Linked DNA regions of Bradyrhizobium diazoefficiens. The protein of the gene in region 2 interacts with the protein of the main gene of each other region in a pairwise test. Links are inferred from orthologs where the notes say so. Each region holds a gene or a part of one and is shown on either strand. Other genes may lie near its edges.

What was found.
Region 1: the proteins of ccmE (region 2) and JJB99_RS02350 interact in binary tests that used the Escherichia coli proteins (3 or more experiments, as listed by UniProt). The link is inferred for Bradyrhizobium diazoefficiens from one-to-one orthologs.

What each region holds. Positions count from the first base shown.
Region 1 is NZ_CP067100.1:488,346-498,793, forward strand. What follows is about bases 2,704-5,693. They hold JJB99_RS02350 (heme ABC transporter permease), read right to left. Parts: upstream 4,570-5,693; coding sequence 3,838-4,569; downstream 2,704-3,837. Other genes in these bases: JJB99_RS02335 (septation protein A), read left to right, coding at 2,704-2,903; JJB99_RS02340 (DsbE family thiol:disulfide interchange protein), read right to left, coding at 3,063-3,659; ccmD (heme exporter protein CcmD), read right to left, coding at 3,656-3,841; ccmB (heme exporter protein CcmB), read right to left, coding at 4,661-5,329; ccmA (heme ABC exporter ATP-binding protein CcmA), read right to left, coding at 5,601-5,693. Also shown: JJB99_RS02320 (DUF2336 domain-containing protein), read right to left, coding at 1-214; JJB99_RS02325 (RluA family pseudouridine synthase), read right to left, coding at 475-1,176; signal recognition particle-docking protein FtsY, read left to right, coding at 1,224-2,171; more of JJB99_RS02335, read left to right, coding at 2,301-2,703; more of ccmA, read right to left, coding at 5,694-6,203; aconitate hydratase AcnA, read left to right, coding at 6,444-9,164; JJB99_RS02370 (DUF1223 domain-containing protein), read left to right, coding at 9,384-10,160. UniProt on the Escherichia coli protein: Required for the export of heme to the periplasm for the biogenesis of c-type cytochromes.
Region 2 is NZ_CP067100.1:5,394,060-5,404,442, forward strand. What follows is about bases 3,169-6,093. They hold ccmE (cytochrome c maturation protein CcmE), read right to left. Parts: upstream 4,924-6,093; coding sequence 4,414-4,923; downstream 3,169-4,413. Other genes in these bases: JJB99_RS25750 (heme lyase CcmF/NrfE family subunit), read right to left, coding at 3,169-4,417; ccmI (c-type cytochrome biogenesis protein CcmI), read right to left, coding at 4,961-6,091. In the rest of the region: JJB99_RS25740 (Do family serine endopeptidase), read right to left, coding at 142-1,716; JJB99_RS25745 (cytochrome c-type biogenesis protein), read right to left, coding at 1,944-2,429; more of JJB99_RS25750, read right to left, coding at 2,435-3,168; JJB99_RS25765 (hypothetical protein), read right to left, coding at 6,222-6,491; JJB99_RS25770 (hypothetical protein), read right to left, coding at 6,592-7,992; JJB99_RS25775 (sensor histidine kinase), read right to left, coding at 8,153-9,529; JJB99_RS25780 (response regulator transcription factor), read right to left, coding at 9,624-10,298. UniProt on the Escherichia coli protein: Heme chaperone required for the biogenesis of c-type cytochromes. Transiently binds heme delivered by CcmC and transfers the heme to apo-cytochromes in a process facilitated by CcmF and CcmH.

The DNA.
Region 1 (10,448 bases), 4.9 Mb from region 2 along the record:
GCGCGCCCATATCAGCTATGGCGCGCAGCTCTATGGTGCCGATCAGGCGGTCGAGCACCTCGTCGAACAGCGCGATCTGCTCGTCATCGAAGCTTCCGGCAGAGGACAGGAACAGGTCGGTGACGCGCCGGGCGGTTTCCAGGCCCTTTTCCGCCGAGCCCATCCGAATCGCGGATTCGACCTCGTCGATGATCGATAGCTCGGCCTTGGACATGTCGCGCAGCTCGTCCTGAGCGGATTGACGGAAGCTTGTTCTAAGCAACCGCTATCATTAGCGATGAGCGCTGAACGTTTCGTAAACCATGGAGCGATGAGGACGAGGTGATGCGGCGGCGGAGCTGTGCTCCCTCCCCCGCTTGCGGGGGAGGGTTGGGGAGAGGGTGTCTCCGCGACGGGACAATCTCCCATAGAACCCTCGCCCCGCGCTTCGCGCCGACCTCTCCGGCACGCGGGAAAGGTGAACGCCAGCGGCACCTATTCCCCGTTCCACCCGCACGCCCTGAGCTTCTCATGCATATGCGGCGGCGCCGGCGCCACGACGCGGACCGGCTCCTTGTTCCGGGAGATCGGCACCACGATCTCGCGGGAATGCAGGTGCAGCTTCGGCTCGCCGAAACGCGGACCGTTGCCGTAAATGTTATCGCCAAAGATTGGCCAGCCGCTCTCGGCCGAATGCACGCGCAATTGATGGGTCCGCCCGGTCACCGGTTCCATGGCGAGCCAGGTGAAACCGTCGCCACGTCCCATCACCTTCCAGTTGGTAATCGCCTTCTGGCCCTCTGGGTCGGGTTTCTGCCACCAGCCGCGCTCGGCATTGAGCCGGCCGAGCGGCATGTCGATGACGCCTTCATCCGCAATGGGGCCGCCTTCAACCACGGTCCAGTAAGTCTTGCCGATCTTGCCGTGCTTGAACAGCAGGCCGAGCGAGGCAGTCGCCTTGCGGTGGCGGCCGAGCACGAGGCAACCGGAAGTGTCCTTGTCGAGCCGATGGGCCAGCACCGGCGGTCGCGGCAGACCGAACCGGAGCGCGTCGAAAGAGTCTTCCAGATTGGCGCCGCCTTTGGGGCCGCGATGCACGGGAAGGCCGGCCGGCTTGTCGATGACCAGCATCAATCCGTCGCGATGGAGCACGCGCGCGAGGATCTCGTCGGCAGTCAATTGGGGAACATCGAGCAATTGCAAGACTTTCGTTTAGAGGCCGGAACGGCTAACACACCCCCGCCATGAACGATACCACGTCAGATCCCCCCAAGCTGAGCTGGTGGCGCCGCCTGTCCAACGGGCTGAAGCGCACCTCGTCCTCGCTCGGGACCGCGGTCGCCGATCTCGTCACCAAGCGCAAGCTCGACCGCGCCATGCTCGACGACATCGAGGACGTGCTGCTGCGCGCCGATCTCGGCACTGAGGTCGCGGTGCGGATTGCGGACGCCGTCGGCACCGGACGCTACGACAAGGCGATCTCGGCGGACGAGGTCAAGGACGTCGTCGCAACCGAGGTCGAGAAGGTGCTGGCACCGGTGGCCAAGCCCCTCGAGATCGATGCGGCGAAGAAGCCGTTCGTGATCCTCGTGGTCGGCGTCAACGGCTCCGGCAAGACCACGACGATCGGAAAACTCTCGCAGAAATTCGCCTCCGAGGGCCGCAAGGTGATGCTGGCCGCCGGCGACACGTTTCGTGCCGCCGCGATTGAACAGCTCAAGGTCTGGGGGGAGCGGACCAAGACCCCGGTCATCGCGGGCGCGCAAGGATCGGATTCGGCGAGCCTTGCCTTCAACGCGCTGACGGCGGCGAAGGAGCAGGGCGTCGACGTGCTGCTGATCGACACCGCCGGCCGTCTCCAGAACAAGGCCGAGCTGATGAACGAGCTCGAAAAGGTCGTGCGCGTGATCCGCAAGGTGGATGCGACTGCACCGCATGCCGTGCTGCTGGTGCTGGACGCGACCGTGGGCCAGAACGCGCTGTCGCAGGTCGAGGCCTTCCATCGCACCGCCGGCGTCACCGGCCTCGTGATGACCAAGCTCGACGGCACCGCGCGCGGCGGCATTCTGGTGGCGCTCGCGGAGAAATTCAAACTGCCGGTGCATTTCATCGGCGTCGGTGAAGGCGTCGACGATCTCGCCCCCTTCACCGCGCGCGATTTCGCCCGCGCGATTGCCGGAATCGAATCGTAGGTTTCTTTCGTCATGCCCCGCGGAGGCGGGGCATCCAGTACGCCGCAGTTTCTCGGTTCAAGCCGAGCTGCCTCTGGAATACTGGATCCCTCGCCTTCGCGGGGGGATGACAGCAACAAAGGTCAGGTAATGGACAAGACCCAGCCGCATCCGCTGTTCAAGCTGGCGACCGAGCTCGGTCCGCTGCTCGTGTTCTTCTTCGTCAATGCGAAGTTCAACCTGTTCGCCGCCACCGGCGCCTTCATGATCGCGATCGTCGCGGCGATGATCGCCTCCTATGTGGTGACGCGTCACATCCCGATCATGGCGATCGTCACAGGCGTGATCGTGCTGGTGTTCGGCACGCTGACCCTGGTCTTGCACGACGAGACCTTCATCAAGGTCAAGCCGACCATCATCTACGGCCTGTTCGCCGCGATCCTCGGCGGCGGCCTGCTGTTCGGCCGCTCCTTCATCGCCGTGATGTTCGACCAGATGTTCAACCTGACGCCGCAGGGCTGGCGCATCCTGACGCTGCGCTGGGCGCTGTTCTTCGCCGGCATGGCGGTGCTGAACGAGGTCGTCTGGCGCACCCAGAGCACGGACTTCTGGGTGAACTTCAAGGTGTTCGGCGTCACCCCGCTGACCATGGTCTTCGCCATCGCCCAGATGCCGCTGACCAAGCGCTACGGGATCGAGCCGGCCTCGCTGGAAGCGAGCGAGGCAGAGGCGGGGGATGTGCGGAAGGGGTGATGACCGTCTCGTGTCCCGGATGCGCTGCAGCGCTCTTGCGCTGCTGCGCAGAGCCGGGACCCAGAACCATCCAGGAGCGCCGTCGTGGTGATATGGGCCCCGGCTTTGCAGCGCACCGCTGAAGAAGCGCTGCGCAGCGTCCGGGGCACGAGAGCGGTGTTAGGAGCCGGTCGCCTTCAGCGCCTTCTCAAGCTGCGGCAGCAACACCGTCCGATAGTTTTCCGGCGTGATCGGCCCGACCAGCTTGTAGACGATGGTGCCCTCGCGGCCGACGACAAAGGTCTCCGGCACGCCATAGACGCCCCATTCGATCGAGGCGCGGCCGTTGGCGTCGACGCCGACGCGGCCGAATGGGTTGCCGTAGCGTCCCAGGAAGCGCCGCGCGTTGTCGGGCGCATCCTTGTAGTTGATGCCGACGAGCGCGAAGCGCTTGTCTTTGGCGAGCTCCGTCAGCAGCGTCGCCTCGTCGTGGCACGGCACGCACCAGGATGCCCAGACATTGACGAGGCTGACCTTGCCTTTGAACGCGGCCGGGTCGAGGCCAGGGACCTGCGCGTTATCAGTCTGCAACCCCTCGAGCGGCGGCAGCGTGGTCTGCGGCGCCGGACGACCGATCAGTGCGGAGGGAATTCGCGAGGGATCGCCGCTGCCGAGCCGGAACCAGAACAGCAGCGCGAGCGCAATGAAGGCGATCAGCGGCAGCACCATCAGGAAGGTGCGACGCTGCGGCGGGGCGGAGGTCGATTGATTGCTCATCGCAGCTTCGTCCCGCTGCGGCCGGAGCGGCGGCTAATGCCGGTGCGTTCGAGCTCGCGCAAACGCTCCGTCTGGTTGCGATAATCGATGATGACCCAGCCGATCAGGATCACCACGACGACCGCCGCAGCCGCGTAGGACGTCACGATGAAGGATGCGTATGGACCAAGCGATATCATCACGCAGCCTTCTGGCTCGCCTGCATCATCTGCAGCGAGCGGACGCGCCGGCGCAAAATCTCATTGCGCATCGCGGCCAGATGCAGCGTGACGAACAGCAGCGTGAACGCGACCGCCATCACCAGCAGCGGGATCAAAAACGATTTGTCGAGCGTCGAGCCGCCCATGCGCATCACCGAGGCCGGCTGGTGCAGCGTGTTCCACCAGTCGACCGAGAACTTGATGATGGGAAGATTGATCGCACCGACCAGCGTCAGCACGGCGGCGGCGCGCGCCGCGCGCGAGGGATCGTCGACCGCGCGCCACAGCGCCATCAGGCCGAGATACATCAGGAACAGGATCAGCACCGAGGTCAGCCGCGCGTCCCATTCCCAATAGGTGCCCCACATCGGACGTCCCCACAGCGAACCGGTGAGCAGTGCAAGGAAGGTGAAGCTGGCGCCGATCGGAGCCGCCGCTTTCGCGGCAACGTCGGCGAGCGGATGCCGCCACACCAGCGTGCCGAGCGAGGCGATGCTCATCACGCCCCAGACGAACATCGACAGCCAGGCATTGGGCACGTGGATGAACATGATCTTCACGGTCGCGCCCTGCTGGTAGTCGTCGGGCGCAAGCGCGGACTGGTAGAGGCCGATCGTGAGCACGATGATTGTCGCAGCCGCAAGCCAGGGCAGCACCCGCGCCGTCAGCGCGAGGAACCGTGTGGGATTGGCGAGGTCGATCAGCGACATGGTCTTCTGATAATCACAGGTAGGCGCTCACGCAATCAGCATGAAAGCGGGCGGCGAAAGTTGATCGGGGGCAAGATCAGTCGAGCCCATCTCAGTCTAGCCCATGCCGCAGGCTTGCCGCCGCCGCGAACGGGCCGATCACGAGGCTGACCAGCGACAGCGCGCACAGGATCGAGAACGGCGCACCGAAGGTCATGGGGCCGACGATCGCGGCCTGCGAGGCCGCGACGCCGAAGATCAGCACGGGAATCGACAGCGGCAGCACCAGCACGGCCATCAGCAGCCCGCCGCGATGCAGGGTTACGGCGAGTGCAGCGCCGATCATGCCGGTGAAGGTCAGCGCCGGAGTGCCGGCCAAAAGCGTCAGCGCCACCGCGCCGGTCGCGACCATGTCGAGGTTGAGCAGCAGGCCCAGCACGGGGGTTGCGACAATCAGCGGCAGGCCCGCCGCCAGCCAATGCGCCAGCGCCTTGGCCGCACAGGCGAGTTCCAGCGGCGTCCGGCTCATCGCGATCAAATCGAGCGAGCCGTCCTCATGGTCGGCCATGAACAGCCGGTCCAGCGTCAAAAGGCTCGCCAGCAGCGCGCCGAGCCACAGGATCGCCGGCCCGAGTCGTGACAACAGCGCTAGATCCGGCCCAACGGCGAAGGGCATCAGCACGACGACGGTCAGGAAGAACAACACGCCAATCAGCGCCCCGCCCCCGACGCGCAGCGCGATCCGGACGTCCCGACGGATCAGGGCGGCAAGGGCGGTCATGGGGTGCTCCCAATGATCGCCGAAGCGTCCGCTGCCAGCCGAGCACATGATGCGCTCCCTCCCCCCTTGTGGGGGAGGGCGGGGGAGGGGGGTAGCCCCGGGCGAGGTGCCTTTGAGGGGCGGACGGTCCGCAGCGGAGCGCCTGCTTCCCAAACGCTAGAACCAAGAGAGCATGCCGTGTGGCACCCCCCTCCCTGCCCCTCCCCCACAAGGGGGGAGGGAACGGAGAGGTCGCCATCATGCCGCTCGGAAAGCTGAGGGTCGGCCCACCTCACGCCACACCCCCGATCCGCAGCTCCCGCGATTCGATCCCGAGCGGGGCGTGGGTCGCGGCGATAATCAGGCCGCCGCGCGCCAGATGCTCCCGCATCAGGCCGCTGAACATATCCTGGCCGGCGGCATCCAGCGCATTGGTCGGCTCGTCCAGCAGCCAGACCGGCCGGCGGACGGTCAGCAGGCGGGCGAGCGAGAGCCGGCGGCGCTGACCCGCGGACAGGAAGGCGGCGGGCAAATCGGCCGCATGGTCGAGTCCCACGGTGGCGAGGCTTTCACCCGCATCACTGCGCTCGCCGCCGAGAAAATCAGCCCAGAACGATAGATTTTCAGCCACGCTCAGCGCCGGCTTGAGGGCGTCGCGATGGCCGAGATAGTGACACTGCTCGGGCAGCGTCATGTCGGCGTCGCCCCCGTCCAGTACGATCGTGCCGCCGGCCGGAACGAGCAGCCCCGCGATCAGCCGCAGCAGCGAGGTCTTGCCCGCGCCGTTGCGGCCGATCACCGCGACGGCTTCGCCCGAGACGGCCTCGAAATCGAGCCCGGCAAACACCTCCCGGCCGCCCCGCACGCAGGCGACCCCGCGTCCGGACAGCTGCATCTGGCCTGGTCCCAACCCGCTCACAGCCAGGCCTCAGGAAAACTTGCGGTAGCGCATCAGAATTTTTGGCTCGCGGATTGCTGGGTATGTTTGTGGCTGTGGCGGTGCGGTTAGAAAGCTTCTATAAGCCCGGAACTACTTGATGCAGCAACTCAACCTGCCCCTGCAAGCGACCCAGCCTGCTATGCTGACGGTGTTAAAATACCCGGCCGGGTATAACTAACGATTGGGATTTCGTACATGACCTCGCTCGACAGCTTCAAATGCAAAAAGACCCTCAAGGTCGGCGCCAAGACCTACGTCTATTACAGCCTGCCCACGGCCGAGAAGAATGGTCTGAAGGGAATTTCGAAGCTCCCCTATTCGATGAAGGTCCTGCTCGAGAACCTCCTGCGCAACGAGGACGGCCGCTCGGTCAAGAAGGACGACATCGTCGCGGTGTCGAAGTGGCTGCGCAAGAAGTCGCTGGAGCATGAAATCGCATTCCGTCCCGCCCGCGTGCTGATGCAGGACTTCACCGGCGTGCCCGCGGTGGTCGATCTTGCCGCAATGCGCAACGCGATGCAGAAACTCGGCGGCGAGCCTGAGAAGATCAACCCGCTGGTGCCGGTCGACCTCGTCATCGACCACTCGGTGATCGTGAACTTCTTCGGCGACAACAAGGCTTTCGCCAAGAACGTCACCGAAGAGTACAAGCAGAACCAGGAGCGCTACGAGTTCCTGAAGTGGGGCCAGAAGGCGTTCTCCAACTTCTCCGTCGTGCCGCCCGGCACCGGCATCTGCCATCAGGTCAATCTCGAATATCTCTCCCAGACGGTCTGGACCAAGAAGGAGAAGATGACGGTCGGCAAGAAGACCGGCACCTTCGAGGTCGCCTATCCCGACTCGCTGGTCGGCACCGATTCCCACACCACCATGGTCAACGGCCTCGCCGTGCTCGGCTGGGGTGTCGGCGGCATCGAGGCGGAAGCCTGTATGCTCGGCCAGCCGCTATCGATGCTGCTGCCCAACGTCGTCGGCTTCAAGCTGAAGGGCCAGCTCAAGGAAGGCGTCACCGCCACCGATCTCGTGCTGACGGTGACGCAGATGCTGCGCAAGCTCGGCGTCGTCGGCAAATTCGTCGAGTTCTTCGGCCCCGGCCTCGACAATCTCTCGGTCGCCGACAAGGCGACGATCGGCAACATGGCGCCCGAATACGGCGCGACTTGCGGCTTCTTCCCCGTCGATGCCGCCGCGATCGATTACCTCAAGACCTCCGGCCGTGCGCCCGCGCGCGTCGCGCTGGTGCAAGCCTATGCCAAGGCGCAAGGGCTGTTCCGCACCGCCAAGTCGCCGGATCCGGTGTTCACGGAGACGCTGACGCTCGACCTCGCCGACGTCGTGCCGTCGATGGCCGGTCCGAAGCGTCCCGAAGGCCGCATCGCGCTGCCCTCGGTCGCCGAAGGCTTTTCGCTCGCGCTCGCCAGCGAGTACAAGAAGGCCGAGGAGCCGGCGAAGCGCTTCCCCGTCGAAGGCAAGAACTTCGACCTCGGCCACGGCGACGTCGTGATCGCCGCCATCACCTCCTGCACCAATACGTCGAACCCGAGCGTCCTGATCGGCGCCGGCCTGCTCGCACGCAATGCCGCTGCCAAGGGCCTGAAGGCCAAGCCGTGGGTGAAGACCTCGCTCGCGCCGGGCAGCCAGGTGGTCGCGGGCTATCTCGCCGATTCCGGTCTGCAGGCCGATCTCGACAAGGTCGGCTTCAACCTGGTCGGCTTCGGCTGCACCACCTGCATCGGCAATTCCGGCCCGCTGCCGGAGGAGATCTCGAAGTCGATCAACGACAACGGCATCGTCGCGGCCGCCGTGCTGTCAGGTAACCGCAACTTCGAAGGCCGCGTCTCGCCGGACGTGCAGGCGAACTATCTGGCCTCGCCGCCGCTGGTCGTCGCCCACGCGCTCGCCGGCAGCGTCACCAAGAACCTCGCTGTCGAGCCGCTCGGTGAAGGCAAGGACGGCAAGCCGGTGTACCTCAAGGACATCTGGCCGACGACCAAGGAGATCAACGCCTTCATGAAGAAGTTCGTGACCGCGTCGATCTTCAAGAAGAAGTATGCCGACGTGTTCAAGGGCGACACCAACTGGCGCAAGATCAAGACGGTCGAGAGCGAGACCTATCGCTGGAACATGTCTTCGACCTATGTGCAGAACCCGCCCTATTTCGACGGCATGAAGAAGGAGCCGGAGCCGGTCACCGACATCGTCGAGGCGCGCATCCTCGCCATGTTCGGCGACAAGATCACCACCGACCACATCTCGCCGGCCGGTTCGATCAAGCTCACCTCGCCCGCCGGCAAATATCTCAGCGAGCACCAGGTGCGCCCCGCCGACTTCAACCAGTACGGCACGCGTCGCGGCAACCACGAAGTGATGATGCGCGGCACCTTCGCCAACATCCGCATCAAGAACTTCATGCTGAAAGGCGCCGACGGCAACATCCCTGAGGGCGGCCTGACCAAGCACTGGCCCGACGGCGAGCAGATGTCGATCTACGACGCCGCGATGAAGTACCAGCAGGAGCAGGTGCCGCTCGTCGTGTTCGCCGGCGCCGAATACGGCAACGGCTCCTCGCGCGACTGGGCCGCGAAGGGCACGCGTCTGCTCGGCGTGCGCGCCGTGATCTGCCAGAGCTTCGAGCGCATCCATCGCTCCAACCTGGTCGGCATGGGCGTGCTGCCGCTGACCTTCGAGGAGGGCACCTCGTGGTCGTCGCTGGGCCTGAAGGGCGACGAGAAGGTCACGCTGCGCGGCCTCGTCGGCGACCTCAAGCCGCGCCAGAAGCTGACCGCGGAGATCGTCTCCGGCGACGGTTCATTGCAGCGCGTTTCGCTGCTTTGCCGCATCGATACGCTGGACGAGCTCGACTATTACCGGAACGGCGGCATCCTGCACTACGTGCTGCGCAAGCTCGCGGCTTAAAGCGCGGATTTGTGAACGGTGGCTCACTGCGAAGTGAGTAGAAGGTTGAACGAAGGCGGCCTATCACAAGGCCGCCTTCGCACGTTGCGGCATACTTCAGATGGGCCCGCCCGGCGCAAATCCCGCCCCGGACGGTCGAATATGCCGCGCCCCGTAAGACTACGGTGACCATCAGGCGCTAAGCTTCCCCCCAACGAGTGGCGATGTGTGACGTTCGACATGACGACAATGACGGCTTCTAATCTGGTTTCGCGCTGGTCCGGTGCACTCTGGTCGGGAGCGCTTGGCATCTGCGCCATCGTCGCCATCATCCGTCCCGCCCACGCCGATCCCCGCGCCGTTGTCGAATTGTTTACCTCGCAGGGCTGCTCGTCCTGCCCGCCCGCCGACAAGATCATCGGCGATCTCTCCAGCGACCCCTCGATCATCGCGCTGAGCATGCCGATCGACTATTGGGATTATCTCGGCTGGAAGGACACGCTGGCGGATTCGCGTTTCTCGGCGCGGCAGCGCGCCTATTCGCGCATGCGCGGCGACCGCGAAGTCTACACGCCGCAGGTCGTGGTCAATGGCTCGACCCACGTCATCGGCAGCGATCGTGCCGGCATCGAGAATGCGATCGGCAAGACCGACAAGGGCAATGGCGTGATGAGCGTGCCGGTGACGATGTCGCTCTCGGGCAAGCAGATCAACGTCTCGGTGGCCGCGAGCAAGGAGCCTGCTGTATCGCACGGCGAGGTCTGGATCTGCTCGGTCGCCAAGTCGGTGCCGATCTCGATCAGCCGCGGCGAAAATCGCGGACAGCAGATCACGTATCACAACGTCGTGCGCAACTTGCTCAAGGTCGGCGACTGGAACGGCCGTCCGGAAAGCTGGACCGTGCCGATCGAGAACCTCACGCGCGACGGCGTCGACGGCGCGGTGGTCTATGTCCAGGACGGCAGCCGCGACAGGCCCGGCCCGATGCTGGGCGCGGCGTACACGTCGCTGCACTGAAGCGAATTTCTCTCTAAGCGTCACACTCACTCTCAACCCTCATGGTGAGGAGCGCGCTCTTGCGCGCGTCTCGAACCATGCAAGGCCCGCCGACGCATCCCGGCCTCGATCCTTCGAGACGCCGCTTCGCGGCTCCTCCGGATGAGGGGAAAGAGTGCTCGCGTTGGATGTTGGATGGAAATTCGGCGCGTCAGAAACATCCCGACACAAACAAAAAAGGACCAACTTGCGTTGGCCCTCCTTGTCGCGCGTACAGACCCGATCCTGTTCGACCCCGGGGGGCTGGGG
Region 2 (10,383 bases):
CCTAGGCCTTCCGACGGAGGGGGGCGTAATTCCACCGGAAGGTAGACAGGGGAAGCAATCGTTGCGCTGCTCCCCCGAGGAGCGTCGGCGGCGGGGGCGACTGATGCCGGCGACACCCCTCATCTCACAGGCTCCTGGCCCTCAGCCTTTGGCGATGGGCACGGCTACGAAGCGCGACTGGCCGCCGCTCTTCACGCGCATCAGGACGCTGTTCTTGTTGTCGGTCCGCGCCGCATTGATGGCGTCGCGGACTTCGCCGGCGGTGGCCACGGTCTTGCCGCCGACCTCGAGGATCACGTCACCTTCCTTGAAGCCGCGTTCGGCCGCGGCGCTCTTCGGATCGACTTCGGTGACGACGACGCCTTCCTTGCCGGCGCCAGCCACGGAGTTGGCAGGGGCAACGGTCATGCCGAGCTTCGGCACGTCGGTGCCCTTGCTTGCACCCTTGCCGGTGTCATTGTCGGTGTCGGCCTTGGCCTCGACCGTGTTCGGGAGCTGGCCGAGGGTGAGGTTGATGACCTTGTCCTGGCCCTTGTGCAGCACGTTGAGCTTCACCGTCGCTCCGGGCGCCATGCCGCCAATGGTGCGGGCGAGCTCGCGGGCGTCCTTGACGGATTCGCCGTTGACTGCGGTGATGACGTCGCCGGATTCGATGCCGGCCTTGGCGGCCGGACCGTTCGCCTGGGGCTCCGCCACCAGCGCGCCTTCGGCCTTCTTCATGCCGAGGCTGTCGGCGATGTCGGATGTCACCGGCTGGATCTGCACGCCGATCCAGCCGCGGCTGACCGAGCCCTTGTCCTTGAGCTGGGCCACCACGCTCTTCACGGTGTTGGCCGGAATCGAGAACGCGATGCCGACGCTGCCGCCGGAGGGCGAATAGATCGCGGTGTTGACGCCCATCACCTCGCCTTCGGTGTTGAAAGCCGGACCGCCCGAATTGCCCTTGTTCACGGGCGCGTCGATCTGGATGAAATCGTCATAGGGACCGTTGCCGATGTCGCGGCCGCTGGCCGAGACGATGCCGGCGGTCACGGTGCCGCCGAGGCCGAAGGGATTGCCGACCGCCAGCACCCAGTCGCCGATCCGCGGCTTGCCGTCGGCAAGCTTGGCGAACGGGAAATTCGAGCTGCCCTCGACCTTGATCAAGGCAAGGTCGGTGCGCTGGTCGGTGCCGATCACCTTGGCGGTGTAGGTCTTGCCGTCGTCGGTGGTGACCTCGACCTTGTCGGCGCCGTCGACGACGTGGTTGTTGGTCACGGCATAGCCGTCGGCCGAGATGAAGAAGCCGGAGCCCTGGCCCTGCACGACGCGGCCACGGCCGCCCTTGAGGCCCGGGAAACCATCCGGACCACCGAAGCGGCGGAAGAAGCGCTCCATCGGCGAGCCCGGCTGGAACGGCGAGGAATCGTCGCCGTCATCGTTGCTTGCGGTCTTTTCCTTGATGTTGACCTTCACCGAGATCACCGACGGCTTCACGCGCTCGACGATGTCGGCAAAGCCGATCGGACGCTCGACTTTCTTGACTTCGTTGTTGACCTGCGCATGCGCCGGGCTGGAGAACAGGTCGGCCGGCGAGACCGACGGGCTGAAGCCGTAGACGGCGGCCCCGAGGCCGGCGACGACCGAGGCCATCAGCGCGATCTTGCGCGCGGAAAACACCGACCGGCGCGGCTGCCGGTTGGACGGAAGGTTCGAGAGGTCGATACGGTCGGTCATGCAGAGATCTCCAGGGCCTTGAAATCCATTTGGCGCCGAATGGCAGCGCCTTACGGTCCTGAAGATGGGGACTCCCGCCTTACCGCGCGCTGGCGGCGGGGTTAAACTTTTGTAATGAAGGGGCGGGCCGGATGCGGCGGTTTAACGCAGGCCGAAAGTCGTGGTCGGACAGGAACTTAATCGAGTTCCGGCAACCGGCGTCAAAGCGCGATCGTCGCCTCGCGAAGCTAGCGCGAGGGGGTGGTGTCGTCGGACATCAAGGCGGCAAGCCGCGCCTGTTCCTCGGGCGTGAGCGGCGGTGCCGGCGCATCTGCACCGCTTCGCGCGCGACGGCGGATTTGCAGCCACAGCGCGAGGCCGCCGCCGGTCAGCAGCAGAGGCGCGAGCAGCCAGAGCAGCATGGTCTGGCGCTCGAAGCGCGGCTTGAGCAGCACGAACTCGCCATAGCGCGCGACGAGAAAATCGAGCACCTGCGCATTGCTGTCGCCCGCAGCGATGCGTTCGCGGACCAGCAGCCGCAAATCGCGCGCCAGCGGCGCGTCGGAATCGTCGATCGACTGGTTCTGGCAGACCATGCAGCGCAGCTCGCGCGACAAGTCGCGCGCACGGGCCTCCTTCACCGGGTCCGACATGATCTCGTCGGGCTGCACGGCATGCGCCGCCGGCGAAGCCAACAGCATCAACGCGACGAACGCGGCCATCATCCGGCGCATCAAGATCACTCCGCCGGCTGGAGGCGCTGCTTGGCCCGCGCCGGCTTTGGCGCACCGACCCGCAGGCGGCGGTCGGACAGCGACAGCATGCCGCCGAACGCCATCAGCACCGGCCCCCACCAGATCAGGAGCACCAGCGGCTTGTGATAGATGCGGACGGCGATGGCACCTTCCGCGGTGGCATCGCCGAGCGAAACGTAGAGCTGACTTGCGCCGCGCGTCAGCAGCGCGGCCTCCGTGGTCGAAGAGCCACGCGTGGTAAAGCTGCGTTTCGACGGCGTCATGACGCTGATCATCCCGCCGTCGCGGCCGACGCTGAACTCGGCGATCATCTCGCGATAGTTCGGCCCCTGGCGCGAAAACAGGCCGTCAAGCTTGAGGTCGTAGCCGGCGACATGGGCGACGTCGTTCTGCTTCATCGTCGCGATGTATTCGCTGTTCCAGGTGGTCTCGCAGACGATTCCGATCAGGGCGATGCCGAGGCCGGCATGTGCGAATGCCGCCCCCCAGGCCGAGCGCGGCAGGCCGCGGGCCCGGTGCAAGGCCGTTGCGAACGGCAGCCGCACGAGGCCGGTGCGCTCGACAATGTCCGTGACGGCGCCGGCGATGACGAAGATGCCGAGTCCGATCGCGAGCGGCGCCAGCGTACTGCCCCCGCTCGCCCAGCCCCAGGCGACGGCGACGGCGACGAGGCCGGCGACGCCCGCGGCGAGCAGGCGCTGGGTGACACCGAGCAGATCGCCGCGCTTCCACGCCAGCATTGGGCCGAACGGGACTGCGAGCAGCAGCAACGTGAACAATGGCACGAACGTCAGATTGTAGAACGGCGCGCCGACCGACATCTTGAAATCGGCCAGCACTTCCATCGCCAGCGGATAGAGCGTGCCAAACAGCACGACCGCGCAGGCCACGGTCAGCAGCAGATTGTTCAGCACCAGCGCGCCCTCGCGCGAGATCGGCGCGAACAGGCCGCCCTGCTTCAACGAGGTGGCGCGGCCCGCGAACAGCGACAGGCTGCCGCCGATGAATAGGCAAAGGATCAGCAGGATGAACACGCCGCGGGTCGGATCGGTGGCGAAAGCGTGCACCGAGGTGATGACGCCCGAGCGCACCAGGAAGGTGCCGAGCAGCGACAGCGAGAAGGTCAGAATCGACAGCAGGATAGTCCAGACCTTCAGCGCGTTGCGCTTCTCCATCACCAGCGCCGAGTGCAGCAGCGCGGTGCCGGCGAGCCACGGCATCAGCGAGGCGTTCTCGACCGGATCCCAGAACCACCAGCCGCCCCAGCCGAGCTCGTAATAGGCCCAGTACGAGCCCATCGCGATGCCCAAGGTCAGGAAGATCCAGGCCGCCAGCGTCCAGGGCCGCACCCAGCGCGCCCAGGCCGCATCGATCCGCCCCTCGAGCAGCGCGGCGATCGCAAAGGAGAACGAGATCGAGAAGCCGACATAGCCGAGATAGAGCATCGGCGGATGCACCGCGAGGCCGATGTCCTGCAGCACCGGGTTGAGATCGCGTCCCTCGATCGGCGGGGTCGCGATGCGCAGGAACGGATTCGAGGTCATCAGGATGAAGAGATAGAACGCGCTGGCGATCCAGGCCTGCACGGCCAGCACATGCGCGCGCAGCGACAGCGGCAAATTGTTGCCGAACGCTGCGACCAGGCCGCCGAACAATGCCAGGATCGACACCCACAGCAGCATCGAGCCTTCATGGTTTCCCCACACGCCGGTGATCTTGTAGAGCAGCGGCTTCATCGAGTGGGAATTCTCGTAGACGTTGGCGACCGAGAAATCCGAGTTCACGTGCAACGTCACCAGCGCGATGAACGAGGCGGCCACGAACAGCAGCTGCGCCAGCGCCGTGGAGCGCGCCACGTTCATCAGCGCGGCATCGCGCAGGCGCGCGCCGATCAGCGGCACGATGGACTGGATCAGCGCGAGCCCAAGCGCCAGCACCAGCGCGTAATGTCCTGACTCCGCGATCACCGCACCGCTCCCTGCGGGTTGCCCTGCGCCGTCGTGGCCGCAGGCTTGCCGCCACCAGAGGCCTGCGGACCGTAATCGTCCTTCCAGTGGCCCTGCTTCTTCAGGGCATCGGCGACGTCCTTGGGCATGTAGGTCTCGTCGTGCTTGGCGAGCACGGTGTCGGCCTTGAACACGCCGCTGGCGTCGAGCGCGCCTTCGGCAACGACGCCCTGCCCTTCGCGGAACAGGTCGGGAAGGATGCCTTTATAGGCGACCGGAAGTTTTGCGTTGCCGTCGGCGACCTCGAAGGTCACCGCGAGATTGTCGCCGCGCTGGAGCGAGCCGGGCTGCACCAGGCCGCCGAGGCGAAACCGCTTGCCGGGCTGGACGTGCTTCTCGGCCACCATGGTCGGGGTCGAGAAGAACACGATGGAGTCGCGCAGTGCGTTGAGCACCAGCGCGGCCGCGAGCGCGAGCACGGCGAGCGAGCCGCCGATGATGGTCATGCGTCGCTGCTTGCGGGTCATGGCGTGTCCGTTCTCCGTCCGTCTCGTTCCACTCTCGTCATCCGTCGAGCCCGAGAGTCCTGAGGCCTTCGTTGAGCTGGCGCAGCCGCTCGCCGTCATTGGCGACCGCCTGGCGGGCGTCGGTCGACGCGCCCCTCGCCTTGTCGCGATCGCCCATGACGAGATAGGCGCGCACCAGGCGGAGCCACCCCTCGACGTCCTCGCCGTTCTGCTTGAGGCGCGTAGCGAGACGTTCGACCATGCCGCGGATCATCGCGTTGCGATCACCTTCGTTCATATCCCTGGACGCTGCGATCGTCTCATCCGGCAGCGCCGGCATCGTCGCGCCGCCGCCGCCGACCCGCGCCAGCGCGGATTGCACCAGAGGCCGCCACGGCGCATCCGCCGGCGCTTTCGCCAGCAGAGCGCGCCAGATATTGGCCGCGTCGTCCTTGCGGCCGTCCTGCTCGGCGGCAAGCCCGAGGAAATAATTCGCCTTGGGATCATCGGCGTTCAGCGCATGGGCGCGCTCGAACTCGCTCTTCGCCTCGGCGGTCACCACGCCGCTGGCGACGGCCGCGATCGCTTCACCGAGGTCCGACCGGCGCTCCGCACTCTCGCCACTATAAGTGATCGCGTTGCGATAGGCGCGCACGGCATCATCGAAGCGGCCGAGCCGCTCCAGCACCGGGGCGAGCACATTCCAGCCGCGGCCGTCGGTCGGATTCTTTTCCAGATGTTGCTCCACCTGCACGACCAGATTCTCGAGCGACTGCGCCATGCCGGAGCCTGCCCCGCGCTCCCGCTGTGCCAGCGGAAAGTCGCGCAACAGCGGCGAGCCAAGCGGCATGTAGATGCCGACCGCAACCAGCGGCAGCCCGACCAGCGCCAGCACGGCCGCCGCACGACGCCATTTCAGGCTCGATTTCGGCTCCAATGCCGGCTCGCTGGCAGCAGCGGTGAGGAGCCTGCGGCTGATCTCGACGCGCGCGGCTTCCGCTTCGGGCGCTACGATCAGCCCTGCGGCGAGATCACGCTCGATCTCGGTCAACTGGTCCTTGTAGACCGCGACCTCACTGCCCTGATTTTGGCTGTCCTGATCTTGCGCACGCGCGCCGCGGCCGAGCGGCCAGAGCACGGCGAAAATCGCCGCGACCGTCATCAGCGCGAACACGAACCACAACGTCATCTGGCAAGCTTCCGGAAGCGCGCGAGCCGCGCCCATAGCTGGCTTTACACCACGGCCGGACGATGCGGCAATTGACAATTGTCAATTCGGCGCGACCGCGCGCAGTCCGTAACGGTGGAAATCCAACGGCTTAGCCGATCTCGAAGTCCGCGCTCTGGGCGGCGTGCTCGCCATGCCCATTGAAGGCCTTCAGGAAGTATGTTCCGGGCTCGATGGCGTCGGGCAATCTGATGCGGAGCGCGCCGACGGGAACCGGAGATGCAACCTTGGTGACGGTCTCCGGCAATTGGCGACCGCTTGCCTTCTCGACCAGCACGATCTTCGCGCCGACCATCAGCCTTTGATATTTGGCAACTACGACGCGGTTCTCAATTTCGATGGAGCTGATAACGGGTTTCATGCGCCCACAGATGGAAATTTCAAAAACTTGCACGGTGACCGTAGGGCTCGTCACCGGTATCGTCAACTATAAATTGTACTTACGAAAATGTGCGCTTGGATCAGCTGGCGCGCGAGGATTTGCGCTCGCCCGTGAGCGCGTTTTCCGCGGCGCGGCTCATCAGCGAGGCGTAATCGTCGCCGAACAGCACCTGGCAGAAGCGGATCGCCGCCTGCACCTGCTGCTGCCGGTAGGTACGGACCTTGTGATCGGCGGCACGCAGCGACTGCACCAGCTGCTCGGTCGAGCGCTCGACATATTGCTGAAGGTCGGAATAGGTGCGCAGCGTCACCTCGTTGATCGCAAGCTCGCTGGCATAGTTGCGGCAGGTCGCGACGAAATCGATCAGCGCGACGGTCTCCTCGACCTCGGTGCTGTCGATCCGTGCCCCCGGCGGGATGTCCTTCTCGGGCCGCTGGCGCAGGATGCGGCGGACGCGGCCGGGAACGCTGTCGATCTCGGATTGCAGCGCATTGGAGATGTCGGCCCGGATCGAGGTCAGCTGCTTGCCCCAGGCGGAATCGTTGCGCAGGTCGAGCTCGGTGCGCAGACCGCGCACGCCGTCGTGCAGCGCCTTGAGGTTGTCGGCGACATTGTCGAAGTAGCCGCGCTTGATGTCCGTGCGCAGGATCGCGGCCACGCAGGACAGGTCGTGCAGGGCCATCGTGACCGCGACACCATAGGGCGTCGCCGCGACGCGGATCTCGTCGTCGGACGCGGCCATCTTGATGGCGAGGCGGATGATCTGCCAGGGCGCCGTCATCCGCTGCGCCACCATCGACAGCGCGAAGGGCAGCATCTGCGGTGTCTGGAGCACGGGAATGTTGAGCGCGGACGTCACCGAGGCGATCTGGGAATCGCCGAAGGCGCGCAGGAAACGCGGCAGCTTCTCGTTCAGCGTGGCGATGGCTTCCCGGACCTGGAGCACCGCGCCGACCGCATAAAGGTCCTCGATGACGTTGGGCGGGCCGACGCGGGCGAGCGCGCGCGACTTGTCGCCGCCGCCCGGCCCCGTCAGCTCGAAGATGGCATCGGCCGCCGCGGCCTGGAGCTTCTGCGCCAGCGCCTCGACCTGCCCTCCGGCGTCCGCCGGCATGCGCGCCAGCGCCGCCTCGAATTCGTTGACTTTGTCCGGCGCGCCGTCGCGGCCGAGCCATTGCCAGATCGGATGCAGCGAGGAGCGGCGGATCTGGCCGACCCGGATCGGGGCGCCCGCCTCGACCAGAAATGGCTCCAGCACCTGGAACAGCAGCCGCGACAGGTCGTCGGTGCGCGGCGGCGGAACTTCGTCGGCTTCGCTCTTGCGGACGATCTTGCGCAGCTGCTCGAGCACGAGGGTTGCCACCGCCGTGTCCTGGCCGCGCTCGAGGGCGCGCTCGAACTCCCGCATCAGCAGCGCCTGCGACTGCGGCGGGAGCTGCGCGAGATATTCCCTCAGCCGCTCGATCGATGTCTGGCTCATGCGCCCGGTAATGCACGGTAAAATGGCGGACATGGGATGCGTCCGAGCGCGATCATAGGAGGCTGCGCCTTAAGAAGCCGTTGAGGACGTTGGCTCGAATGCCCCCGCTTGCTTGCGGACCGGCCGCCACTGGACCAAAAAATCCCATGAGAACAATGGATTATATTCCGGGAAGCACCAGCTCGGCCCGCAGGCCACCGATCGGGGCCCCGCTCAGGGAGAGGCTGCCGCCATAGAGCGCGGCAAGGTCGGTCACGATCGACAGGCCGAGGCCCGAGCCGGGCTTGGACTCATCTAACCGCTGACCCCGCCGGGCGACCTGGGCGCGCTCGGCCTCCGAGAGGCCGCGGCCGTCGTCATCGACCAGGATCCGCAAGCGGGGGCCCGCGCCCGCCTGGTTCGGCGTCTCGACCAGAACTTCGATGAAGACCCGCGAGGCCGCCCATTTGCAGGCATTGTCGACGAGGTTGCCGACCATCTCCTCCAGATCCTGCCGCTCGCCGCGAAACTTCGCCGACGGGTCGGCCTTGGCCTCGACCATGATGCCCCGGTCGCGGTGGATCTTCTCCATGGTCCGCCGCAGCGCCTCGATGACGGGCGCAACCTCCGTCACGGTCGCAACGATCGAGACCCGCGCCGCAATGCGGGCGCGCTCCAGATGATGGGCGACCTGGTCGCGCATCACGTCGGCCTGCTCCCTCACCTTGGCCGCGAACGGATCGGCGGCGTGGCTGCCTGCCTCGTTGAGAATGACCGAGAGCGGCGTCTTGATCGCATGGGCGAGATTGCCGACATGGGTGCGCGCGCGCTCGACGATTTCGCGATTGGCTTCGATCAGCGCGTTGGTCTCGCGCGCCAGAGGGGCGATCTCGACCGGGAATTCGCCCTCGAGCCGCTCCGCCCGCCCGGAGCGGATGTCGGCGATCGATTCCGAGATACGCTTGAGCGGCGCAAGGCCGAAGCGGACCTGGAACACGGTGGTCAGCAGCAGCACGATGCCGAGCGCGGTGAAGGTGCCGCCGAGATAGTAGTCGAAGCTCCGCGTCTCGTCGAAAATCTCGGTGTCGTCGCCGGCGACGCTGACCAGGAATTTGCCGTCGGCGCCGAGATCGACCGGCCGCTCCACCATGCGCAAATTCTGCCCCTCGGGCCCGTCGACATAGGCGAGGCGAATGCCGGCGGCAGTGAGCTCGGCACCCTGCTCCTCCAGCTTCGGCAGCTTCTTGTCCCAGAGCGAGCGCGAGGAGCGCACCTCCGGCTTCTCGGTGTCGGTGCGCGTGATCTGCCAGTACCAGCCGGACAGCGGCAGCTCAAACAGCGGCTCGCCGAGCGACTGGAACTGGCGGTCCGGCGGCTCGTCGGGGGTTGCGACCTCGGCGATGAGGGTGCGCAGGTATAGATTGAGCCGGCGGTCGAAGGCACGCTCGGTGGCGTTTTTGTAGACCGACGACAGCACCACGCCGGTGATGGCCAGGATCACGACAAGCCACGCCGTTGCCGACAGGAACAGGCGGTTGGCAAGTGAGCTAGCGGGCATCGAGCCGATCCCGGGAGACGCAGGATGTCAGGTGGTCGGACGTCATAACCGGACCAAGGCCGCTGTTCGGCCTCCCGTCAAGCCTGAGAAGCCATCAAGCGCCCGGCGCGGGCGGCGGGGTCAGGAGATAGCCGAGGCCGCGGACGGTTTGGATGATGTCGACGTCGAGCTTCTTGCGGATACGGCCGACGAAGACCTCGATCGTGTTGGAGTCGCGGTCGAAATCCTGGTCGTAGAGATGCTCGACCAGCTCGGTGCGCGAGACCACGCGGCCGGAATGGTGCATCAAATAGGCCAGAAGCCGATATTCGTGCGAGGTCATCTTGATGGGATTGCCGGAGACGCTGACCCGCCCGGTGCGGGTGTCGAGCGTGACGGGGCCGCAAGACAGCTCGCTCTGGGCATGACCGGTGGAGCGGCGCAGCAGGGCGCGGATGCGCGCCAGCACCTCCTCCAGATGGAACGGCTTGGCGACATAGTCATCCGCGCCGGCATCGAAACCCTGCACCTTGTCGCTCCAGCGGTCGCGTGCGGTCAGGATGAGCACCGGCATGGTGCGGCCATTGCGGCGCCAGGCCTCCAGCACCGAGATGCCGTCCTTCTTCGGCAGGCCGATGTCGAGCACGACGGCATCGTAGGGCTCGTTGTCGCCGAGATAATGCCCCTCCTCACCGTCGAAGGCTCGGTCGACGACGTAGCCGGCGTCGGTCAGCGCCTTGGTGAGCTGGCGATTGAGATCGGGGTCGTCCTCGACAACGAGCAGGCGCACTCTTCTCTCCAGACATAGGCCGCATCAACTGCGCCAGAGATGAGCAATTCCGGCGTGAACTGAATATGAACGCGGGGAACTGCCT